2 regions of the Anoxybacillus sp. FSL W8-0382 genome follow, and region 1 is predicted to be linked to the other one. Evidence: riboswitches for the same ligand, from Rfam matches in the RefSeq annotation. Region 1 holds a riboswitch; the other holds the start of a gene.
The links. A riboswitch is a leader RNA that binds a small molecule or an ion and turns the genes downstream of it on or off. The one in region 1 is predicted to bind S-adenosylmethionine.
Positions count from the first base shown of each region.

Region 2: it holds a riboswitch for S-adenosylmethionine, as region 1 does, so the genes downstream of both, metK (methionine adenosyltransferase) here and mtnW (2,3-diketo-5-methylthiopentyl-1-phosphate enolase) in region 1, are expected to answer to the same signal.

Region 1 is NZ_JBBOPX010000001.1:2,010,126-2,015,384, forward strand. Features, by position in the region: gene NSS60_RS10585 (1,2-dihydroxy-3-keto-5-methylthiopentene dioxygenase) at 1-407, opposite strand, end outside; gene NSS60_RS10590 (methylthioribulose 1-phosphate dehydratase) at 422-1,027, opposite strand; gene NSS60_RS10595 (2-hydroxy-3-keto-5-methylthiopentenyl-1-phosphate phosphatase) at 1,024-1,683, opposite strand; gene mtnW (2,3-diketo-5-methylthiopentyl-1-phosphate enolase) at 1,680-2,900, opposite strand; SAM riboswitch class I at 2,961-3,068, opposite strand; gene NSS60_RS10605 (pyridoxal phosphate-dependent aminotransferase) at 3,159-4,331, opposite strand; gene NSS60_RS10610 (carbon-nitrogen family hydrolase) at 4,428-5,222, shown strand.
Region 2 is NZ_JBBOPX010000001.1:493,385-498,643, reverse strand. Features, by position in the region: gene NSS60_RS02725 (tetraprenyl-beta-curcumene synthase family protein) at 1-253, opposite strand, end outside; gene NSS60_RS02720 (alpha/beta hydrolase) at 228-1,046, opposite strand; gene NSS60_RS02715 (gamma carbonic anhydrase) at 1,129-1,659, shown strand; gene NSS60_RS02710 (phosphatase PAP2 family protein) at 1,733-2,263, shown strand; gene metK (methionine adenosyltransferase) at 2,640-3,845, opposite strand; SAM riboswitch class I at 3,966-4,074, opposite strand; gene pckA (phosphoenolpyruvate carboxykinase (ATP)) at 4,249-5,259, shown strand, end outside.

The DNA.
Region 1 (5,259 bases):
ACGTCGCCTGCCTCTAGTTCAACGTCAAAATAACCTGTTTGTTCATCGCCCTTAATGACGAAAATGCCATGACCAGCGACGATCGCCCGCACTTCATCTTCCGTATGTGTATGCACTTGTTCAAATTTTTTCAACAACTCTTCTAAATTTGGCGTTTGTTCACAAAGCGCCACGACGTCCCACGTTTTATAGCCTCTCCGCTTCGCTAAATCTTCAATTTCCGTCTGAAACGTCGCTAAAATGTCCGCTTTTTCTTCGTCTGTTAATACAAACTTGTTTTGTAAATGAGCAGGAAGTTTGCTTGCATCCCACCGTTCATACAACACCCCTTGGTTGTTTAAAAACGCCGCAACGTTTTCTTTTCCTTCAATCACTTCCCCTGTGTTTCGCACTTTAATGACTGCCATACATATTTTCCCCCTTATCGTTTAATAAGCAATAATTTCACATGATATTGACATAAAAACTCGCACGCTTCTAAAAACTTTTTCGCCTCTAACACATCTTTTCCCCAAACGGTAATGCCGTGGTTGCGAATAAGCACCGCACCAGCATCTCCATGGACATGGTCGGCGAACGCTTTTGCTAACGTCGGAATATGGGCGAAATTCGGAATAATCGGAATGCGAAATTGCGCATCTTCCTCCCATAATCCGAACGCTTTAATTATTTCTTGATTCGAAAAGACGACTTCCCCTTCGTCACCGTACAGTTCTGAAACGATATTGTTGTCGACCGTATGCACGTGCAAAACGCAACCGGCGTTCGTTTTGTTGTAAATTTCGACATGTAATAACGTTTCTGCGGACGGTTTCAAGTGCGTCGCCTCCGCTGGCTGTCCGTCAGCATCGACAAGTAAAAAATCTTCCGCCGTCTCTTTTCGTTTATCTTTTCCGCTTGCGGTGACAAGAAAGGTAAGCGGCTCATCGCTCACTTTCAGCGACAAATTGCCGCTTGTCGCCATAAACCAGTCGCGCGCCGCTAGCTCTCGTTTGACTTCCGCTAGCTCTTCCCATTTCTCTTTCATACAATCACCTCGCTCTCTTTCAACACATGAATGACGTCATAAAACGTCGTAAACGGCGTATGCGGTAAGTTTAGCTCACGGCATTTTTCAAGTAAAAAGTCGCGCGCGATGACGTGATCGGCTAGTTTCGCCGCCGCTAAATCGGTAATGGAATCGCCAATCACAATCGTTTTTGCCCCTTTTGGCGCGAGTTTACGAAGAAGCGACGGCTTGCAGCACCCGCATTCATTTTCGCAATGTTCATCGCACGCATACGGCCACGTAATGTGGATCGTTTCCCCGCTAAAATCGGCGCTATTACAAAAAATGCGCTCTTTTTCAATCAGTCCGTCAAGCAGCGGATAAACGAAAAAGTCGATGCCGCCGCTCACGATATAAAGCGGGATTTGCCGTTCGTTCGTAAACGCGACAAAGTCGGAAAATCCGTCGCGAATGCGGGCGGTGTCAATCAGAAATTGCACGATGTCTTCTTTCAGCGTCGTCGGCAACAACGAAAACATGCGCCCGACTCCTTCCTGCACCGTACATGCCTGCGCCAATATATCGTCTTTGATCGCTTCCCACTCCGGCGGAGCAAACTGTTTCATTAAAGCAATAATATTATCGTTTAACGTAATCGTCCCATCAAAATCGCAAAAAATGACCGGCTTCATCATGCGCTCCCCCATAAGTCAAGCGCTTGTTTTAACGCTTCGTTTTCCGTCGCAGCCTCATGAAGCGAACGCCCAGAAAGCACCGCTTCCACCGCGGCGCGAAACGCTTGCCCGCCACCGACAGCGCCTTGCGGATGTCCGTGCACTCCACCGCCCGCGTTAATGACACAATCGATGCCAAAGTCGCGCATAAGAAGCGGCACAAGCCCTGGATGAATGCCGGCAGATGGAACAGGGAATGCGCGTAAAAACAAATCTTCTTTCGTCAACTCCTCAGAAATGGCGAGCGCCTGTTGCTTTTCAAGCGCAACGCTTCCGTACGGCGATGGAAAGAGCGAAAAATCTGCCCCTGCCATGCGCAACAATTTCCCAAGTAAAAGCGCATAACTGACGCCATACACGTGCGACGAAGCGATCGCTCCGCTAAACGACGGATGCGCCATAATCGGCAAACGAATGTCATCATCTTCACGAAGCGCTTGCAACACGTCAAGTCCGTATGTAAACACGTTAAACAACAACACGTCCGCCCCTAGCTCCGCCGCACGCTTCGCTTTGTCTTTTAGTTCAAACGTTTTACCTGTTAAATTGACCGCATATAACGTCCGATGCCCTGTTTGTTCGTACACGTCTTGTAGCGCTTGTTTTCCTGCGACAATGCGCTTTTCAAACGACGTTAAGTCATTGTCAAATAAAATTTCATCGTCTTTGACGAGATCGACCCCACCGAGCGCTTGCAGTTTTAATTGTTCGGTGACGTATTGTAAATCACGCCCAATGACCGCTTTAAAAATGCTCATCACAAGCGGACGGTCAAAAACGCTAAGCTTTTCGCGTATGCCGTCAATGCCAAAGCGCGGGCCGGGAAAAGCACGCTTCAGTTCGTCCGAAAACGTTAAGTCAACAAGTTTAATCGTTCCGTCAAGCGACAATTTTCCAAACGTCGTCGTCAAAATCGCTGGAAAATCGGCGCTAAAATTGACGCTCGGATACGAAATGCGCACGAGCGCACGTTTTAGTCTTTTGCCAAAAAACGTATTGACCCGCTCATCTTCTTCGAGCTGTTCAATGGACTGAACAACGCCTTTATGTTTTTTCAACTGCTCTTGTTCAAGCTGCGGCAAATCGGTCCACGACCCGACAGTCAATCCAAGCGCAATCCCTTCCGCTTTTTTCACTAAGTCTTTGTCGTCATGGATCAAATATGTTGCGGTAATCATCTTCCCACTCCTTTACAAATAAAAAACCTCTTCATAAGAAGAGGCTCAATCGTTCGTCTCTTCTTATCTCTCAGCGCACTGCTGCGAGAATTAGCACCGTGCTTAACACTTGTTAAGTCGGTTGCCGGGCTTCATCGGGCTCGTCCCTCCGCCTACTCTTGATAAGAATTCGCAATGTATAAAATTTTTCAAACAGTTCGTTTTTCACAAATTTAATTCGAATTATGACAGCACATGTGGCGTTTGTCAATCATTTTTTTAAAAAAGTTGCAACCGCCCGATGCGTTCCGCTGCTTCTTGAAGTCTTGCTTCGCTTGTGAGCAGCCCTGTGCGCACATAGCCTTCCCCATGTTCGCCAAACCCAATGCCCGGAGCGACCGCCACGTGCGCTTTTTGAAGCAAAAGGTCAGCAAACGTTTCCGACGTATAGCCGTTTGGCACCGGAAGCCAAGCGAAAAACGAACCTGCTGGCGCTTGCACATCCCAGCCGATGTCACGCAATGCATGAACGAACGTGTTTCTTCTTGCTTCATACGTCGCGACAAGCTCGGCGACGCATTGTTGCGAATCAAGTAGTGCGACTGCTGCCGCTTCTTGAATCGCCCCGAACATGCTGACGTATAAATGGTCTTGTAATACGTTGATCGCTTCGATCATGCTTTCGTTACCGACCGCAAAACCGATGCGCCATCCTGCCATATTGTACGTTTTTGAGAACGTATAAATTTCAATGCCGACGTCTTTGGCCCCTTCGACTTGTAAAAAGCTTACTGGCTTTTTCCCGTCAAAGCCGATCGCTCCGTATGCGAAATCGTGTACAACACCGATACGATGTTTTTCAGCAAACGAAACCGTGTCTTGAAAAAACGATTTCGTTGCGGTTGCGCCGGTCGGATTGTTCGGATAGTTTAAAAACATCAGTTTCGCCTTGCGAACGACATCTTTGTTTAGCTCCTCGTAATTAGGTAAAAAGCCGTTTTCCGCCCGTAGCGGCATCATTTCCATGCGCGCCCGCGCAAGCACGACCCCCGACCAATAGTCTGGATAACCGGGATCAGGAACGAGCACAACATCGCCCGAATTTAATAAGCAAAGCGGCATTTCAACAAGCCCTGCTTTTCCGCCAAACAAAATAGCGACTTCTTTTTCAGGATCAATCGTCACGCCATACTCGCGTTTATAAAACGTCGCCACTGCTTCTTTCAAAAACGAATAGCCGCGAAATGGTGAATATTTATGATACTTAGGCTTTGCTACCGCCTGTTGCATCGCGCTTACAATGTGCGCTGGTGTCGGCTGATCTGGATTTCCTTGTCCGAGATTAATGACATCATGCCCTTTGGCAATGACTGCGTTCACTTTTTGCACGAGCGAAGCAAAAAATTGCTTCGGAAGTTGCTGTAACAAGTTCGATTGCGGAAATGTTTTCATTTTTCACACCTACTTCACAAAAAGGTTGAAATTCTAGTCAAGAATCATATATCGTAAAAATCAAAATGTAAAGAAAATTTTTTTGAGGTGAATGAGATGAATATCGCTTGCGTGCAAATGGACATTGCGTTTGGAGCACCGGAAAAAAATAAACAAACAGTCGTGCGCTACATGGAACAAATCGCGAAAGAAGCCGATGTCGTCGTTTTACCTGAACTATGGACGACAGGTTACGATTTAACGAGGCTTACTCATATTGCCGATGAAAACGGCGAACAAACGAAGGCGTTTCTTTCCGAACTTGCCCGCACGTATCGTGTGCATATCGTCGGTGGATCGGTCGCGAAAAAAGTGGCGGACAACATAACGAATACGATGTATATCGTCCATCGAAACGGCGATGTCGTTTGTGAATATAGTAAACTTCATTTGTTCAAATTGATGGATGAACATAAACATTTGCAAGCTGGGGAAACGACGGGTATATTTTCGCTTGACGGTGTGACGGGCGCAGGCGTCATTTGTTATGACATTCGCTTTCCAGAATGGATTCGCGCGCATACGCTAAACGGTGCGGAAGTGTTATTTGTCGTTGCGGAATGGCCCCTTTCGCGCCTTCATCATTGGCGCACGTTATTAATGGCGCGAGCGATCGAAAATCAATGTTACGTCGTCGCGTGCAACCGCGCAGGAAAAGACCCGAACAACACGTTTGCTGGGCATTCGATGATTATCGATCCGTGGGGAAATATTCTTGCAGAAGGAAGCGAACAAGAAACAGTCATCAAGGCAACGATCGACATAAGCGAAGTACAACGCGTACGCGCCCGCATCCCGATTTTTGCCGATCGTCGTCCAGACGTGTATAAAATTTTTGAAAAAAAAGATTGACAAACAAGCGAGAAGCGATGTATGATTCAAATCAAGC
Region 2 (5,259 bases), 1.5 Mb from region 1:
CGCTAATCGTTTGATAAGCAACGATAAAACGAATGCATCGCTCCATTTCTTTTCCCGCCAGTAAAGCTAAAATCGCGCCCCCTTCGCAATGAAACGTTTTTGTTGCGATGCTCGCTAACGCTTGTTTGCGCAATTCTTCGTTCGGAATAGCTTCTGCTCTTTTTTTCCAAACGGCTAGTTCCCGGTGAACAAGCGGAAAAACGCGATGATAGACAGCTCGCATTAGACTAAACGGATTTGTTGGAACGTTCAATGAGTTCACCCCTTTGCAGCTGCAAAGTTAAAAACGTATGGGCATATAAAAATACTTGTTCACGTTCAGGTTCGTTAAAAATTTCATGATACAGTTTTGGCCATTCTTTATACACTTTTTCACTTACCGTCAACTGATCAAACCATGATTTGACTGCATGTTTATCGACAATTTTATCATCTCCCGCCTGCATGACAAGCATCGGAACGTCTGGTAAGTCCGCAATTTTATCATGAGCAATCTGAATGGCTTTGACTAGCTCACGATACCAGCGAACAGACACTTTCGTCACGTATAATGAATCGTTTTTATCCATCTCACGCACTTCTTCATTTCGAGTCGCCATCTCCACCGTTAACCCTAATGGAAAACGCTTTTTCGGATGAATGACATTTAAAATGCGTGAGGCGATTTCAAGTGCTTTGGACGGATAGTGAACGAGCCCTAAACATGGAGAAGATAAAATGACACCGCGCACAGGAAGACGCTTTTCTTGTAATGTGCGAATGACAACAAGTCCCCCCATACTGTGGCCAAGTAAAAAAACAGGCTGCTCATACACGCTTGCTTCATGCACCCAACTGGCAACCGCTTCGATATATTCGTCAAAGGAATCAATATGTCCTCTTCGACTGCGTGATGTCGTTCCTTGCCCTGGTAAATCTCCTGCAACAACATGAAAACCGTGCGTGCGAAACATTTCAATAAGCCATTTATACCGACCGTGATGTTCAGCGGCACCGTGAACGATTACAATCGTTCCTTTTGCGTTTTCTCCTTCCCATTTCCACATATACACCCCTCCTTTATGTTTACGAATAGACGAAAAATTTGTACACTAAATATAACAAAACGAAACGAAAGGGACGAGTGAAATGATTTATCCATATAAAGAACACACACCAAACATTGCACGTTCTGCTTTCATCGCCGATTACGTTACTATTACAGGCGATGTAACGATTGGAGAGGAAACGAGCGTTTGGTTTAACACTGTCATTCGCGGAGATGTTGCACCAACGATCATCGGCAATCGTGTGAACATTCAAGACAATTCTGTCCTGCATCAAAGTCCAAACAATCCACTTATTATTGAAGATGATGTCACCGTTGGCCATCAGGTCATTTTACATAGTGCCATCGTGCGAAAAGGTGCCCTCATCGGCATGGGCTCCATCATTTTAGACGGTGCCGAAATTGGTGAAGGTGCGTTTATCGGCGCTGGTAGCCTCGTTCCACAAGGAAAAAAAATCCCGCCACGCACACTTGCATTCGGTCGTCCTGCGAAAGTGATTCGTGAATTAACTGAAGAAGATGAGCGTGAAATGGCACGCATTCGTCGCGAATATGTCGAAAAAGGACAATATTATAAATCACTTCAAGTAAACAAACCACGCGACAAATAAGCGTGGTATTTTTACATTGTTTTATTATTGACTTCACATATGTATTTTATCATAAAATCAGGGGGATTTGCTTATGTTACGAAAATGGTACGATTGGGAGTGCAAGTTATTTTACAGCATTAATCGTTATTTTGATCAAAAATGGCTAAACACCTATTTTCGTTCAATTACACACGTTGGAGGGGCTACATTTTCAATTACATCGGTTATGCTAGCCATTTGGCTATTGCGGGATGAATGGCGCGATACTGCTATCGCAAGTGCGATCGCCTTAGCACTTAGCCATATTCCTGTCACAATGATGAAAAAAATATATCCTCGCAAACGACCGTATATTTCACTGCATAAAACGAAAGTAACAAAAAACCCATTAACTGACCATTCATTTCCATCAGGACATACGACTGCAATATTTTCTGTCATCGTTCCGTTTTTACTATACGCTCCAGCGCTTGCTGTTTGTCTTTTACCTATTGCTGTTAGCGTTGCCGTGTCGCGCATTTACTTAGGGCTTCATCCTATTTCGCGCAGGAGACTCCCACTTCAACGAACAAAGGGAGTAAGTGGGAGAGGAATGCGCGTTCCCCCTTTCTTTTGTGTATGATATAATAGAGGCGTGGAGAAAACCGTTTAATAAAGGCACTCCAGTAACTGCTACTCGATGTATGGAGTTGGTTACAGGAAACGTTGTAACCGTAAAACATCGAGCGTGGGTTCGTCTGTTGTGTGTGGAAGCCAAGTACTGCCAACAGACATGCCGAGAGAATCGGTAACGATGCAGGCATGACCTGCGTCGTTGGGTAGTCGTCAACCTGCCCCTGATGCAACCCCAAGTCAAGGAAGGAGGACAGAGTCCGTTTGCACTTCTGGGGAGTTGCAAGCCCTCACTTCAAGCGTTAGCTAAGTGGGGGTAGTTGACTTTCTGTTCTTACTTAAAAAATAGGAAAGGAGAGCTACATCTTGTAACTCTCCTCTTTTCCTTACTTCGCTAACTGTAACGCTTGTTGTTTTAACGCTTCCGCTTTATCTGTACGCTCCCAAGGAAGATCAATGTCCGTACGGCCGAAGTGACCATAAGCTGCTGTTTGTTTATAAATCGGGCGACGGAGATCGAGCATTTTAATAATGCCTGCTGGGCGAAGGTCGAAGTTGTTGCGCACCACTTCAATTAATACATCCTCAGATACTTTGCCTGTGCCGAACGTGTCGATTGAGATCGATACAGGTTGCGCCACACCGATCGCATATGCTAATTGCACTTCACATTTATCCGCAAGACCTGCTGCGACAATGTTTTTCGCTACGTAACGAGCCGCATATGCTGCCGAGCGATCTACTTTCGTTGGGTCTTTTCCTGAGAAAGCCCCACCGCCGTGACGAGCATAACCACCGTAAGTGTCAACGATAATTTTGCGTCCTGTTAACCCTGCGTCACCTTGTGGACCACCGATGACGAAACGACCTGTTGGGTTAATGAAATATTTTGTGTTTTCATCGATCAACTCCGCTGGAACGACAGGTTGAATGACATGTTCTTTAATATTGCGCACAATTTGATCTTGCGTAATTTCTGGATGATGTTGTGTGGAAACAACGATCGTATCAATGCGTACAGGTTTGCCGTTTTCATCATACTCCACTGTCACTTGCGTTTTTCCGTCCGGGCGTAAGTATGGTAAAATGTCTTCTTTACGCACTTCTGCTAAACGGCGCGCAAGTTTATGGGCAAGTGAAATTGGAAGCGGCATAAGCTCTTTCGTTTCGTTGCACGCGAAACCAAACATTAATCCTTGGTCTCCTGCACCGATCGCTTCGATTTCTTCATCTGTCATTTGCCCTTCACGAGCTTCTAACGCTTTGTCAACACCCATCGCGATGTCTGGTGATTGTTCATCAATTGACGTTAATACGGCGCACGTATCGGCATCAAAACCGTATTTTGCACGTGTATAGCCAATCTCGCGAATCGTTTCACGAACAATTTTTGGAATATCTACATATGTAGACGTTGTAATTTCTCCGCTCACTAAAACAAGTCCTGTTGTTACACTCGTTTCGCATGCAACACGCGCATTTGGATCATTCGCTAAAATCGCATCTAAAATCGCATCGGAAATTTGGTCACAAATTTTATCCGGATGCCCTTCCGTTACAGATTCAGATGTAAACAGACGACGTTTAGGCATTCAAACATTCCTCCTCAGTATAATGACAAATGATACGGTACTCATCCCTCTTATTATGGTCTATCGTGAAAAAAACCTTTCCCTCAGAGGAAAGGTTCTTGCATTTGTCTGCGCCTTTCACTCTTATCGTTCAAGGGCGTCCCCTTGCCACAGGTTAGCACCTTTTCACGTATGTGACGGTTGCTGGGTTTCATCGGGCCTGTCCCCCTCCACCAACTCGGGATAAGAGTATCCGTTCATCTCAGCATCATATCACATCTATCATAAGCGAGTCAACGTTTTTTCTCCCTTTATGATGTCTAAAATAAATTCAAGAAAAATACATGAATTAGTATGGACTATTTATCAAAATGTGTTATACTTTTTACATAAAGATAAATCAAACAAAGGTAGGTTTTGTCCAATGAATTCCATTGAACTGACAAACAAATTATCAACGCTCTTACAAAGGGATGGGGTTTTTCATAACTTATCTGTACCACGACTAGTAGAAAAAGTACTAACTCGGAAAGAAGGCATCCTAACTTCATCAGGAGCGATTTGTGCAACAACCGGAAAATATACAGGCCGTTCTCCAAAAGATAAATATATTGTAGAAGAACCATCTGTTAAACATAAAATTGATTGGGGAACTGTCAACCAACCAATTTCTGAAGAAGTATTTGATAAACTTTACAACAAAGTGACCGATTATTTAATGACAAAAGAAGAACTATTTGTATTTAATGGCTTTGCAGGCGCCGATCCTGCTTATCGCTTACCGATTCAAGTTATCAATGAATTTGCTTGGCATAACTTATTTGCCCATCAATTGTTCATTCGTCCAACAGCGGAAGAATTACAAACACATGAACCACAATTTACAGTCATTTCTGCACCAACATTTAAGGCAAATCCATCTGTTGACGGCACGCGTTCAGAAACGTTTATTATTATCTCATTTGAACGTCGTACCGTGCTTATTGGTGGAACAGAATATGCTGGTGAAATGAAAAAATCCGTTTTCTCTGTCATGAACTTTTTATTGCCAGAACAAGGAATCTTCCCGATGCACTGTTCAGCAAACGTCGGTCAAGAAGGTGATGTCGCGCTCTTTTTCGGTTTATCTGGTACAGGAAAAACAACGCTTTCTGCTGATCCAAACCGTCGCCTAATTGGCGATGACGAGCACGGTTGGTCAAACAACGGTGTTTTTAATATTGAAGGTGGATGTTATGCCAAATGCATTAACTTATCACGTGAAAAAGAGCCGCAAATTTTCGATGCGATTCGCTTCGGCTCCGTATTAGAAAACGTCATGATGGATCCAGATACGCGCATACCAAATTACGACGATGCAACGTTAACTGAAAATACGCGTGCGGCGTACCCGCTTGAAGCGATGGATAATATTGTTCAACCAAGCATTGCAGGT